2 regions of the Butyricicoccus sp. AF18-9LB genome follow, and region 2 is predicted to be linked to the other one. Evidence: predicted binding sites of a transcription regulator. Region 2 holds the regulator's gene; the other holds the start of a gene.
What was found. The regulator LexA, encoded in region 2, represses DNA repair genes until DNA is damaged. The targets are predictions, from matches to a motif close to CNAACANNTGTTNG.
Positions count from the first base shown of each region.

Region 1 (4,574 bases), on a different contig from region 2:
TCATGCTGCGCAAATACGGCGGCGCAGACAGCGATATGCTCATCGCATGTGCTGCCATCATGCAGAGCTTCATGCTCGTCATCACCATGCCGCTCGGCGGAATGACGGCGGGCACGCAGTCCATTCTCGGCTATAACTACGGCGCGTGCGACGAAAAACGCGTCATGAAGGCGTTCCGGTGCATTGTGCTGCTGTGCCTCGTGTTCTGCGGCATCATGTTCCTGCTCGCGCAGACGGTCTCGGGCGCTTTTGTCAAAATCTTCACCAAAGACCCGGCGTATATTGACATGGCGGCGTATATGATCCGCACCTACTCGCTCGGCGTGCTCGGACTGACCATCCAGTACCCGTTTGTGGACGGCATGACCGGCATGGGCCTTGTCAAATGGGGACTGACGTTTTCCATGCTCCGCAAGGGTATTTTCCTCATCAGCGTGTTCGTCCTGCCGCCGATTTTCGGGGCAACAGCCGTTATGTTTTCTGAGCCGCTGTCCGATGTCGTGTCGGCGGTGTTCTCCGGCTGCGCGGCCATGTTCCTCTTGCCGAAGCTGGTGGCGAAACAATGCTGCAAGTAGAGTGAAGAGTGAAGAGCATGAGAAGTTTAACCTTCTTCATGTTGTTACATTACACATAAAATCTAAATCGTAGGGTGCGACGACTCGGCGCACCGTCTGTAACCCGTCTGCACAGACCTAACCGTAGGGGCGAACATTGTTCGCCCGAGAACCGTTTGATTTTACGTTGTGTGGGAGCACAATGTGCTCCCCTACGGGGGTAACATGTACTAATCGTTAGATGCGGTGCGCCGAGGTCGTACCCCAGGGCACCTTCTTTTGCCCTTTGGGCAATTCACCTTGTCGCACCCTGCGGTGTACCTTTATGATAATATGAAAAACGGAGAAACACGATGAATCATTACGTTCATTCTCCGTCTTTCATCCTCCATTCTCAATTACTTCCCGCTCTTTGTACAAACTACCCCTTTACGAACGCATTTCTACTCTGTATAATAAGGTAAGATAGAAAACTCTTTCCGTCGAACGGAACAAGAACGATAACGGAGGAACAGAACATGGACGTTAAGGAACGCGCACTGCAGGCACACGAAAAATGGGGCGGCAAGATTGAGGTCGTAGCCCGCTGTGAGGTAAACAGCAAGGACGATCTGTCGATCGCGTACACGCCGGGTGTTGCCGAGCCGTGCCTCAAGATCAAGGACGATCCGTCTCTCAGCTACACCTATACGCGCCGCCACAATCTGGTTGCGGTCATCACGGACGGCACCGCGGTGCTCGGTCTGGGCGATATTGGTCCGATTGCCGGCATGCCGGTTATGGAGGGCAAGTGTGCGCTGTTCAAGGCGTTCGCTGACGTGGACGCGTTCCCGCTCTGTGTGGCTTCCAAGGATGTGGACGAGATCGTCCGCACCATTCAGCTGATCTCCGGCTCGTTCGGCGGCATCAACCTCGAGGACATCGCGGCTCCGCGCTGCTTTGAGATCGAGCGCCGACTCAAGGAGGTCTGCGACATTCCGGTATTCCACGATGACCAGCATGGCACGGCTGTCTGCTGCGGTGCAGCTCTGCTCAACGCCTGCCGCCTGACCGGCCGCAAGGTGGATGAGATCAAGATGGTTGTCAACGGCTGCGGCGCGGCTGCTATCGCCGTTACCAAGTTCCTGATGTTCCTCGGCGTCAAGCACATCACGATGGTTGAGCGCTTCGGCATCGTCTGCGAGGGCGATGAGCGTCTGAATCCGGCACAGCAGGAGATGGCCAAGGTCACCAACCGCGAGCACATGACAGGAACGCTGGCCGATGCTGTCAAGGGTGCGGACGTATTCTTCGGCATGTCCGCGCCGCAGGTGCTCACAGCCGAGATGGTCTCCACCATGGCAAAGGACCCGATGGTATTCGCTATGGCAAATCCGGTGCCCGAAATCTGGCCGGAGGACGCAAAAAAGGGCGGCGCTGCCGTTGTCGGCACCGGCCGTTCGGACTATCCGAACCAGATCAACAACGTGCTTGCGTTCCCGGGTATTTTCCGTGGCGCACTTGATGTTCGCGCAAGCGACATCAACGAGGAGATGAAGCTGGCAGCGGCTAAGGCGATCGCGGCCTGCGTTTCCGATGAGGAGCTGAACGCGGAGTATATCATGCCGATGGCGTTTGACAAAAAGGTCATCCGTTCGGTAGCAGATGCCGTTGCACAGGCTGCCCGCGATTCCGGTGTGGCCCGTATCTGAGCGCAGCAGACGAAAAGTTACAGATAAGACAAAATCAACCGCGCGGGAACAATCTCGCGCGGTTTTTGCGCAAAAGTGCGTGCACGCACACGCACAAGTTCGCGGAATGACAAAAACAGCGGATTGCACAACTCGGCTTTGTGAAAAAATGCGTTTGACATTTACAGTGCATAAGGGTACAATAAGAATAACAAAAATGCGTTTGTTCTGCGCAGACGCAGAGAGAAGATTATGGAGGGAATAACTATGTTAGATCCGAAGAAAGTAAGACTGGGTATCTGCCCGATCGGCTGGTCCAATGATGATATGTGGGATCTCGGCGACGAGAACACCTTCCAGCAGTGCATCTCTGAGATGAAGCTCGCTGGTTTCGACGGCTGCGAAGTAGGCCATAAGTATCCGGAGGACAAGACCGTCCTCAAGCACATGCTGGACGCCCGCAACCTGACCATCGCTTCCAAGTGGTTCTCCTCTTTCCTGGTTGACAAGCCGTACGAAGAAGTAGAGGCTGAGTTCATCAAGGAGCTGGATTACCTGTCCTACGTTGGCGCTACCGCTATCAACGTATCCGAGCAGTCCGGTTCTATTCAGGGTCAGCTCGATACGCCGGTTCTGGACGACAAGAAGCGCGTTCTGACCGACGAGGAGTGGGATCGCTTCACCACCGGCCTGAACAAGCTGGGCAAGCTGTCCATGGAGAAGTACGGCATCCGCACCTGCTTCCATCATCACATGGGCACCGTATGCCAGACCGTTGAGGAGACTACCCGCCTGATGGAGAACACCGACCCGAAGTATGTATTCCTGTGCTTCGATACCGGTCACTTCACCTTCGCTGGCGAGGATCCGGTAAAGATGCTCGAGAAGTTCGCTGACCGTGTTGGTCACGTTCATCTGAAGAACATGCGTATGCCGCTGGTTGAGAAGGCTCGCGCTGAGCACTGGTCCTTCCTGGATGCAGTTCGCGCAGGCGCTTTCACCGTACCGGGCGATCCGGACGGCTGCGTAGAGTTCGACGCTGTATTCGATCTGCTTGACAAGGCTGGCTACACCGGCTGGATCATGGTAGAGGCAGAGCAGGATCCGGCTAAGGCTAATCCGTTCGAGTACGCTAAGATGGGCCGTGAGTACATCACTGCACACACCGGTCTGGGCGGCGAGGTTGTTCTGAAGAAGTAATTCTTCGCATATCGCGCAATAAAACACGAAACCGAGGGCATTTGCCCTCGGTTTTTTGCGTTCCCCAAAGGATATATGTCGTTAAGAACCGTTTGCACCGACCGGAAGCCTCCCCTGAAAGGAGAGGGGAACCGCCGAACGGCGGTGGAGGGGTTTGCCGTACCCACGGCAGAGGATTTCGCACGCTGCGGCGTGCGGGAATGTTGCCGCTGCGCGCGGCGGGCGCACAAGAGGGTAGACAACCTGCGGTTTTCCACCCTCTTGTGAATCACCCCTTTTCCCGCAAGGGCTTGGGTGCAGATGGTAGACTGCGTAAGCATGAAAAAGGGGAACGGCAGTCGGGTTACCGTTCCGTAGGGGCAGACCAATGTGTCTGCCCATTTCTTTACCTATACGCAATGTCAGATACCTTTCTGCTACACATACGGTTTAGTCTACGCAGGCGCGGCATACCCGTGACGCGCAACATTTTTACCTGTGCAGATTATCCAAATCCTGCGATTGCAGCCGGTTTGTGCCGGAAAACGAGTTGCGCGGCACTGTTATGCCGCGCGTAGCGACAATCCCCGCCGCAGTCTACGGCGCAACTCTTCGCCCGGAAGCGGTGAACCGCCTGCGCGGTTCGGATGCCCCGAAAAACCGGTGCCGAAACCCCTCAGTCGCAGCAAGCTGCGCCAGCTCCCCTTTCAGGGGAGCCTGCAACCGTCCGGAGGGCGCAAACCGCTTCGCCTTTTATTCATTTGCCGCTATATAAATCGTTGCAAATTCTCCGAAAATAGGGTAGAATAGTAAACAGGAATAGAATAAGGAGTGTGGAGCATGGAAGCACAGAAATATAAGCGCGTACTGATTAAGATCAGCGGCGAAGCCCTTGCGGGCGATAAGCATTTCGGCCTGAACTTTGATGTCATCGGTCCGGTATGCGATGTGATTAAAAAATGCAACGAAGAAGGCTGCGAGATCGGCATTGTTGTCGGCGGCGGCAACTTCTGGCGCGGCGTAAAGGACGGCGGCGGCAAGATGGAGCGCACCCGCGCGGACCACATGGGCATGCTGGCAACCACCATCAACGCACTGGCTCTGCAGGATGCACTGGAGCAGCGCGGCGTGGACGTTCGCGTACAGACCGCTATCGAGATGAACAAGATCG
Region 1 is NZ_JAQCWA010000001.1:64,500-69,073, reverse strand. Features, by position in the region: gene PGY33_RS00345 (MATE family efflux transporter) at 1-575, shown strand, start outside; gene PGY33_RS00340 (NAD(P)-dependent malic enzyme) at 1,073-2,245, shown strand; gene iolE (myo-inosose-2 dehydratase) at 2,492-3,424, shown strand; gene pyrH (UMP kinase) at 4,244-4,574, shown strand, end outside.
Region 1: iolE (myo-inosose-2 dehydratase) is a predicted target of LexA. The motif match lies at 2,437-2,450, and genes of this name have one in related genera.

Region 2 (10,067 bases):
GAATCGTAAACTTCGGCAGGGAAGCGGTAAATTTCTGTTCGCTGTCCGCGAAATTGCACAGGGCGAGCAGCGTTTCTCCATTTGCGCGGCGCTCCATGCCGAATACGCAGGGGGCATCCGCATGATTTTTTGCCCACCGGAAATTATCCGGCGCATAATCTGCGTGCAGCGCGGGATTCTCCACATAAGTTTTACACAGGCTGTGGAAAAAACGGTGGAACGGACGCTCGGCCAGTGCCCAGTCCAGCGTACCGGCTTCGCTCCATTCGTACAGCTGACCCAGCTCGTTACCCATGAAATTCAGCTTTTTACCCGGATGTGTGAACATATAGAGGTACATCACGCGCGCCTGCGCATACTTGTCGCATTCGTCCGCGCCCCACATTTTCTGCACGATTGCCGCCTTGCCGTGCACAACCTCGTCGTGCGAGAGCGGCAGCAGATAGTGCTCGTTGAAAAAATAGTGCATCGACCAGAGAAGCTTGCCATGATCGCGCGGACGCAGATCCGGCTGGGTCTGACAGAACTCGAGCGTGTCGTGCATCCAGCCGAGATCCCACTTGTAGTCGAAGCCCAAGCCGCCCTCGTCCACCGGACGGGTGACACCGGGATAGGCAGTCGAGTCCTCAGCGATGAGGAGAGCCGAGGGATGGCGGGCTTTGAGACCGCGGTTCATATTTTTAAGGAAGTCGAGCGTGTCGCCGTTGACGCCGCGTGCGGGATCGCCCTGCCAGTAGATCAGGCGCGAGACCGCATCCATGCGCAGACCGTCAAAATGAAACTCAGTGAGCCAGTAATCGGCTGCAGACTGCAGAAAACAGCGTACTTCCCGTCTGGAATGAATGAAATTGTAACTGCCCCATTCGCTTTCACCGACCGCGCTGTGCGGGTACTCGTACAGGTGCGTGCCGTCGTATTTCGCCAGACCGTAGGAGTCCACGGCAAAGTGTACCGGTACAAAATCCATGATCGCACCGATACCGGCATGATGCAGCTTGTCAATCAGCAGTTTCAGCTGCGCCGGCGTGCCGTAGCGCGAGGTCGGGGCAAAAAATCCGGTGTTCTGGTAGCCCCAGGAGCCGTCAAACGGGTGCTCGGACAGCGGCAGAAACTCCACATGCGTGTAGCCGTTTTCCTGCAGATAGGGAATCAATCGGCGGGCGATTTCATCGTAGGTGTACCAGCCGTTCGCGTCGTCCGGATTGCGCATCCACGAGCCGAGGTGCATCTCGTAGATGCTCAGCGGTGCGTCCGGCGAAGCCGTGCGGTCAGCCATCCACGCCTCGTCTGTGAAGCGGTACTCGTCAAGGTCGGTGATAATCGAGCAGCAGGCAGGCCGCAGCTCCATGGCAAAGCCGTAGGGATCGCAGTGCTCGGTGACAGAGCCGTCCGGGCCGTAGATGCGGTATTTGTAAAACTGGCCTGCGCAGGCGTCCGGCACAGAGACCGACCAGAAGCCGCTGCGGCCGTCCTGTACCAGATCGGTTTCGGTCCAGCCGTTGCACGCGCCGGTCAGCGTAATGCGGTTGGCATTGGGTGCAAATGTACGGAAAACGACAGCGTTTTGCTCTATGTGAGCGCCAAACCAGCGGTAGGCGTCGAAAATTTCTCCTGTGAAGAATTGGTGCTGATTCATGGAAGCACTTCCTTTCTTTTCCCCTAACGGGGGATGGTCGCTTGCGAAGTGAAAGAACTGCGGCGGTTTCGCCGGGGAAACCAAAAGGGTAGACACCTACGGTTTCTACCCTCTTGGGACTCCCGTTTCCCTTGGGGATAGCACGGCGAAAATTAGTGAACTGAGACTATAAGGACGCGACAGAGGATTTTCTCTACCGCAGGACGTGCTTTGCGCGTCCATGTATCCGTATATTCGCAGGGTCAGATACCGTTCTGCTACACATGTGGTATAATCAACGCAGAGTGCGGCATGACAGTGCCGCACAAATTATTAACGTGTTATACCGGAAGGCATCTGCGAATTTAGGTGTTGGTACAGTTTATCTTCGTAGGTGCCGTCCGTCATATTCAGACGAACGAATTGCGCGACACTGTTATCCCCCAGGGGACCTTCTCTTGCCCTTCGGGCAATTCACCTTGTGCCCCCGCCGGACAGGCGACACCACCGCTGGAGTCAGCGGAACTGGCATATTCATACATCCAGTATAGAATACATCCACGTTAAACGCAACCGTCAAAACTGTACAAAGTGTCCGTTAAATAAAAATGAACCGGCCCGCCGCTTTGCGGCTCTTATACTCGGGTGCGTCGAAGGACGCGGATTTCACTGAAAATAAAATGAACCGAGTCCAAACTGGCTGCTCTTATATACAGACGCACCCAGGGAAAGGATAGAAAGTTATGAACGATAAAGAGCTTGTCAGTCGCATGCAGCACGGCGATATGCAGGCGTTCGATGAGCTGTACGAGCGCTACAAGGACGATGCATACCGCCTTGCGTGCCTGATCACCGGCAGCAGGACGGACGGCGAGGATCTGGCGCAGGAGGCCTTTGTCACCTGTGCGCAGTCCATCAAATCGCTGCGGGACGGCAGCAAATTCCGGCCGTGGCTGCTCAAAACGCTTTCCCGCGCGGCATGGAAGTACTGCCGCAAAGCCAAACGGGAAACGCCGGTCTCAGAGTTTTTTGACGCAGGCGAGAGTGAAAGCGCACTGTCCGCCGTGCTGCGGACGGATGAGCAGCGCCGCCTGTATGCCGCACTCGATACGCTGGACGAAAAACGTCGCGTGACCGTGGTGCTGTATTACTTCGATGATCGCTCGGTGCGCGAGATCGCGCAGGCGACCGGTGTGACCGAGGGAACGGTGAAATCCCGCCTTTTTTCCGCTCGCCGTCATCTGCGGCAGGCGCTGACCGAAGAACGGAAGCCGAAGGAGGCTGCAAATCATGGATGAAATCAAAATGGAACGTGAAATCAAGGAAATGCTGCATCAGTGTGCAGATGAGCTGCATGCACCGGATTCGATGCAGACGCGCGTCAAATTCGCACTGAACAATGCACCGGCACGCAAGCGTCATCTGTGGAGCAAACGCTTTGTGGCGGTTGCCGCAGTCGCTGCTATAGCAGTGACCGGCGCATTTGCGGCAGGCGGCATGGGCGGCATTTTCAGTGAGGGCTGGTCTGACCAGCGGCTGGATCTGTCGAGCACGCAGGCGCATCTGGCTGATGCCGGTGTAGCGCTCACGCTGCCGGACAAGATTGGCGAGTACGCGTTCAGCTACGGTTCTGATGTGGATACCACGGCGCAGAACGACATGGGCGAGACCGAAAAAGTCAGCGAGGTGGACGCGACCTACACGAAGGATGGCGCGGAGCTGAATCTGTCCGCGCACAAGAGCTACACCGTGTTCACCGAGGACGAGATGGAGAATCCGGTTCCGGCAACGACTGCCGAGGTAAACGGCGTTACGCTGACCTATCGCGATGCGCACTACCGCTTCGTACCGGACGACTACGAGAAGTCTGACGAGGAAAAGCAGCAGGAGAAGAACGGCGAACTCGTTATCAGCTATTATGGCTCGGACGAGGTGGAGGATAAGATGTTCCAGTCCGTACTCTGGGAGCAGGACGGCGTGACCTACCTTATCAGCGGCTTTGATACCGGTCTGGATGCACAGACCATGTTCGATATGGCAGCTGAGCTTGTAAAGTAAATCACAGCAGACGAAATTTCACGAAAAAAGCATCGGAAACGCAGTTTCCGATGCTTTTTTATGCTTAGAGAGATGGTTTACTCCACCGAAATGATGTAGTAGTAAACCGGCTGACCGCCGTTGATGACGTTGATCTCCATCTCCTTATTTTCCTTGTGCAGCAGGTTCTCGACCTCAGCGGCCTGCTCCTCGGTAACGCCCTCGCCGAAGATAACGGTTGCAAACGCGCTGTCGTCGGATACCATCTCGCGCGCCAGCTTCTTGATGACCGAGGTTTCCTTGCCGTTGGCGCACAGCTTGCCCTCGCACAGAGAGAGATACTCGCCCTGCTTGATCTTCTTGCCGTCAAACTCGCTGTCGCGGGCCGCATACGTCACCTGACCGCTGCGGACGTGCTTTGCCGCGTCCAGCATGGCAAGCGCCAGCTCGCTGTCCTGCTCAGCTTCCGGATCGACTGCCAGCATGGCCGAAATGCCCTGCGGGATGGTTTTGGTCGGCACGACGATCACCTTTTTCTTCTCGGAGAGATGAACCGCCTGCTCGGCAGCCATGATGATGTTCTTGTTGTTCGGCAGCACGAAAACGATCTCTGCCGGAACGGCATCGACAGCATGCAGAATATCGTCGGTGGACGGGTTCATGGTCTGACCGCCCTGCACGACAACGTCCGCGCCGAGGTCGGTAAACAGGGTTTTGAGACCCTCACCGGCAGCAACGGCTACAAAGCCAAACTTCTTCTCTGCCGGAACGATCACGCGCTCCTTGGGCGCGTCTGCCGTGCCCTCGATTACCTTGGCGGTGTGCTGCTCGCGCATGTTTTCGATCTTAACGGTCAGCAGCGGACCGAATTTCAGACCCTCCTCGAGCGCCTTGTTCGGCTGGTCGGTGTGAACGTGTACCTTGACGATATCATCATCCTCGACAACAACCAGCGAATCGCCGATTTCGTTCAGGATAGAGCGCAGACGGGCAACATTGCGCGCCTTGTCCTTGCGGGATGCGATGAACTCGGTGCAGTAGGTGAAGGTGATGTCCTCGTCGTTGATCGCAGCGAAGTCTGCGGTGGACTTGGTCGGCTCTGCCGCAACAGCACGTTCCTTGTGGATGCCGCGCAGCGCGTCCAGCATGCCCTCGAAGATGGTGATAAAGCCGAAGCCGCCGGCGTCAACCACGCCTGCCTTTTCAAGCACCGGATTCTGGTGAACGGTCTCCTCGAGTGCGGTGTGGCCCTGCTCGAGGATCGCTGCCAGAACCTGCTCTGCGGTGAGCGTCGGCTCGGCCTGACACAGCTCGACCGCGTGCTGTGCTGCAACGCGCGATACGGTCAGGATGGTGCCCTCAGCGGGCTTCATAACCGCCTTGTAGGCGGTGTCTACGCCTTCGCGCAGCGCAAGCGCGAGTGTGCGGCCGTCAGCCTCCTCGGTCTCGCGCAGCTTTTTCGCCATGCCGCGGAACAGCAGCGACAGGATAACACCCGAGTTGCCGCGCGCGCCGCGCAGCAGCGCGGAAGCGGTCGCATCCGCCGCTTTGGCGAGGGTCGGCTCAGCGAGCTTTTCCATCTCAGCCATCGCGGAACCCATCGTCATGGACATATTCGTGCCAGTATCGCCGTCCGGCACCGGGAATACGTTCAGTTCGTTTGCCTGTTCCTTCTTTTCGGCAATGGCGAGTGCGCCCTCGATCACCATGGACCGGTACAGCGCACCGTTGATTTTCTGATCTGCCATTTAATTTAATCTCTCCCTAAAAGTAACCGCGCAGTTGCGCGTAATAAGATTTCGGTTTGCTTGCAAACCGTAACCGCATAGCAGGATTTCCTTAGGGCAATCCGAGCCATTGGTCCCGTCCGCAGACGTCCGCGGTTGTACCGCGGTATTCAAACAGCGGCGTTATGCCGCAACAAAACCCGCGACATGAGCGTGGGTTTTGTTACTCCGACTCAGCGCCCTTGGGGCGCGTCGTTCGGGTATCGGAAGTCAGTTTCTACGGAACTGATTTCCGTATATAGGGGACTTGCGAAGTCCCCTATAGGTGTCAGTCCGCCTTAATACTCTCTACATAGATATCGACGTTCTTCACGTCCACACCGGTCAGACGCTCAACATTGTAGCGTACCTCGCCGATGATAGAGCGGCAGACGGTGGCAATATTCACACCGTGCTCGACTGCAATGTGCAGGTCGATGTTGACACCGCCGTCCACAGCCTCGGTGACCTTTACGCCGCGCGACTGGTTTTCCAGTCCGAGCAGGTGCGCCAGTCCGTCCGACATGGAGCGGATGGTCATGCCTTTGACACCGAAGCAGGAGGATGCTGCGTAACCGGCAATGCCGGCCAGCACCTCGTTGGTAATGTCGATATATCCGAGATCGGTCTTGATGGTCATATAAAAACCTCCCTGCGAGTTAGGGGTGCAGAATGCGGGTCCCCTTGCAATAATCAATACTTTTGCTGTTTATATGATATAACAAAATCATGTAAAATACAAGCAATGCGGTGATGAAACTGCGTTACTTTTTCAACACGGCGGCAGAAAACCGGATAAATTGAAGAATAGTGTCGATTAACGCGGAAAATTCGTGCAGGTTAATACAAACAAATGTTTGCTTATTGCAGCGGATTGCGGTATAATAAGGATAAAATTACGAACGTATGTTCCGACGGAAACAGCAAGGAGTGCCGAAAATGAAGAAGATTTCCGCCAAACAACAGCAGATACTGGATTATATAAGCAGTTATTCCCTTGAACACGGCTATCCGCCTTCGGTGCGCGAGATTGGTGCAGAGATGGGACTGCGGTCGCCGTCCACCGTGCATGCGCACCTGAAAAAGCTGCAGGAGGCCGGTTATCTGGAGCCGAATGAGCATAAATCGCGTGCGCTGACGCCGGTCAGCGGCCCTTCCATGGTGCCGCGCGTGCCGATTCTGGGCCGCGTCACCGCCGGTATGCCGATCCTCGCGGTGGAGGAGTATATCGGCTATGTGCCGTTCGAGCCGGCAGCGGGCGGCGGCGAGTATTACGCGCTGCGCATTCGCGGCGATTCGATGATCGGCGTGGGCATTATGGATGATGATCTGGTCATTATCCGGCAGGATGTGCAGGCGCGCAACGGCGACATCGTAATCGCGCTGCTCGAGGATGAGGCCACCTGCAAGACGCTCAACATCACGCCGGACGGTGTATGGCTCATGCCGGAGAATCCGGCGTATCCGCCGATCAACGGCACCGGGTGCCAGATTTTAGGCGTGGTGAAGGCGGTTTACCGCGAGTATTAAGAGCAGCCTTTTTCAGCATCGGCTGAGCGAGGAGTGCGCTGACGCCGCGCGGGCGCACAAGAGGGTAGACAACCTACGGTTTTCCACCCTCTTGTGAATCACCCCTTTCCCCTTGGAGGGTCTGGCGCAGATTGCCGACATGTGACCGCTCCGAAAAAAGGGAACGGCAGAGGAGTTTTTCTACCGTAGGGGAGCACAGTGTGCTCCCATGTCGAGACATATTCGCAGTGTCGGATACTGTTCTGCTACACAGGCGGTTTACTCTGCGCAGGGCGCGACATACCCGTGTCGCGCAACTCTTTAACGCGTTATACCGCGTGGCACCTGCGAATTAGGCGATTGGTACAATTTATCTTCGTAGGTGCTGTCTATCATAACGCGCTCACGAATTGCGCGGCACTGTTATGCCGCGCTTGCGTGGATTTAACCGTATGTGTAGCAGTCGGGTATCTGACCCTGCGAACAGGTTTCGAAAGACACGGAAGAAAAAATCCTCTGTCGTACTCTTATTTTCGAAGCTGTCGCCGGTCTCTGGTCTGCGTCAGGCTATCAAATAAGGGAAAGGTAGGAGTCCAAAGAGGAAGGGCACTCATTTAATCCGCGCACGGCGCGGGAACAATGTTTAGCAGCCTACGGGCAAACCGCAGGCGTCCCTTCCTTTTTGTCCCCGCCGCGGACGCGGCAGTCTCCCGCGCTCCGCAGAGCGCAGCTCCTTCGCTGAGGTTCAGCGAAAAACGCTCCGCCCGTTAGGGCGAACCGCCTGCGCGGTTCGTGCGCCCCGGTCAATCGGTGCAGAAAAAGGGTGCCGCCCAGAATGGTCGAACCGCCTGCGCGGTTCGTGCGCCCCGTAAAGCGGGTGCTTTGTAAATCAAAATTCCCAAAGGAGAGTCCACATGCCATCGGTTGATGACAGCATCCAGTTCGTCAGGGGCATCGGCCCGAAAAAGGCGAAGCTGCTCGAAAAACTGCATATACGCACGCTGCGTGACGCGCTCGAGACCTACCCGCGCGACTATGAGGACCGCACCCACATCACGCCGATTGCGGAAATCGACATGGAGGACAAGTATGCTGTGCGCGCTGTGGTCGGCACCGAACCCAAGGTCAACCGTATCCGCAAGGGCCTGACGTTGGTCAAGTGTACGATTTACGATGAAACCGGCACGCTGAACGTCACCTATTTCAACAATCCGTATGCTGCGGCGCAGCTCCATGTGGGACAGGAGTATGTGTTCTACGGCAAGGTACAGGGCTATGGACGCGGCCGCACAATGGTTTCCCCGCAGTCCGAGAAGGTCGCACCGGACGCCGACCACCCGGGACGCATCGTGCCGGTCTATCCGCTGACAGCGGGACTGACCCAGCGCGATCTTGAGCGTGTAACCGCTGCCGCGCTCGACACGCTGACCGGTGAATGGCCCGATCCGCTGCCCGAACTTTTGCAGGCGAAATACCGCCTGTCGGACGCAGTAGACGCACTTTCTGCAATTCACCGACCGAAAACCAAGGACGATGTGGCGCAGGCGCGCCGACGCATGGTATTCGAGGAGCTGTTTTTGCTCTGCTGCGGCCTGCAGCAGCTGAAGGAGCGTCGAAAGGCGGATTCCGGCATTGTTTTCACCTCAAATGGATTGGATTCGTTCTTTGAAGCCCTGCCGTTTACGCCGACCGGTGCACAGCGGCGTGCGATTATGGAGATTGCGGCAGACTGCGCCTCCGGACGGCCGATGAACCGGCTGGTGCAGGGCGATGTCGGCTCGGGCAAGACAGTGGTAGCGGCCGGATTGTGTGCGCTGGCCGCGCAGAACGGCTGGCAGGCGGCTTTCATGGCGCCGACCGAAATCCTCGCTGCGCAGCACGCGGAGACGCTTGCACCCATGCTGGATAAGCTGGGCATCTCGTGCACGCTGCTTACCGGATCGATGACTGCCGCGCAGAAACGTGCGGCACTGGCCGCCATCGAGACCGGCGCGGCGCAGGTGGTCGTGGGCACACACGCGCTCATTCAACAGGGTGTGCAGTTTCATCGGTTGGGTGCCGTTATCGCGGATGAGCAGCACCGGTTCGGTGTGGCGCAGCGTGCCGCGCTGTCCGCGAAAGGCGGCTCGCCGCATGTGCTCGTCATGTCGGCTACGCCGATTCCGCGTACGCTCGCACTCATCATGTACGGCGATCTGGATGTGTCCGTGCTGGACGAGATCCCGCCCGGCAGAAGTCCGGTTGAGACCTACGCCGTGGGCGAAAACATGCGCAAGCGTATTACTGCCTTCATTGATAAGCAGGTCGGTCTTGGCGGACAGGCTTACGTTGTGTGTCCGCTTATCGAGGACAGCGAAAATGCGGAAACAAAGCTGAAAAGCGCGGAGCAGCATGCAAAAGACCTGCAGAAGCTGCTTCCGCACCGGCGCGTGGCTGTACTGCACGGACGCATGAAAAACGCGGAAAAAGATCAGATCATGCGCGATTTTGCAGCGCAGAAATACGATATTCTGGTCGCAACAACGGTTATCGAGGTCGGTGTGGACGTGCCGAACGCCAATCTGATGGTGGTCGAGGACGCAGACCGGTTCGGTCTGTCGCAGCTGCACCAGCTGCGCGGACGTGTCGGCCGCGGTACACGGCAGTCGTACTGCGTGTTCTTCGGCGCGGATAAGGGACAGGTCGCGCGGGAGCGCCTGCGCATCCTGTGCAAAACCGGCGACGGCTTCGAGGTCGCACGCGCAGACCTCGCACAGCGCGGTCCGGGTGACTTTTTCGGTCAGCGGCAGCACGGCCTGCCCGCACTGCACGTTGCGGATTTGGCGGCTGACCTTGCGCTCATGCAGAACGCCCGCGAGGAAGCAGAAGCGCTGCTGGCCGCCGACCCAACACTCGCCGGATATCCCATCCTGCTCGATCGTGTGCAGCGTATGTTCGCCGAACAAAATGATGAAGCGTTCAACTAAATAAAAACAGGAGAGAACCTCGGTTCTCTCCTGTTTCAGTCTGTCAATAAAGTCCGGTTTCGCGACAGTTATTTATACGGGTCGTCCGGCTTGAGGTAGCAGCATTTCTTATACTTCTTGCCGCTGCCGCACGGGCACGGATCATTCGGGCCCGGCTTCTTGCCGGCACGCTTG
Region 2 is NZ_JAQCWA010000002.1:3,176-13,242, forward strand. Features, by position in the region: gene glgB (1,4-alpha-glucan branching protein GlgB) at 1-1,636, opposite strand, end outside; gene PGY33_RS01965 (RNA polymerase sigma factor) at 2,359-2,913, shown strand; gene PGY33_RS01970 (hypothetical protein) at 2,906-3,673, shown strand; gene PGY33_RS01975 (DAK2 domain-containing protein) at 3,751-5,400, opposite strand; gene PGY33_RS01980 (Asp23/Gls24 family envelope stress response protein) at 5,708-6,058, opposite strand; gene lexA (transcriptional repressor LexA) at 6,358-6,948, shown strand; partial or broken gene recG (ATP-dependent DNA helicase RecG) at 7,839-9,893, shown strand; gene secA (preprotein translocase subunit SecA) at 9,962-10,067, opposite strand, start outside.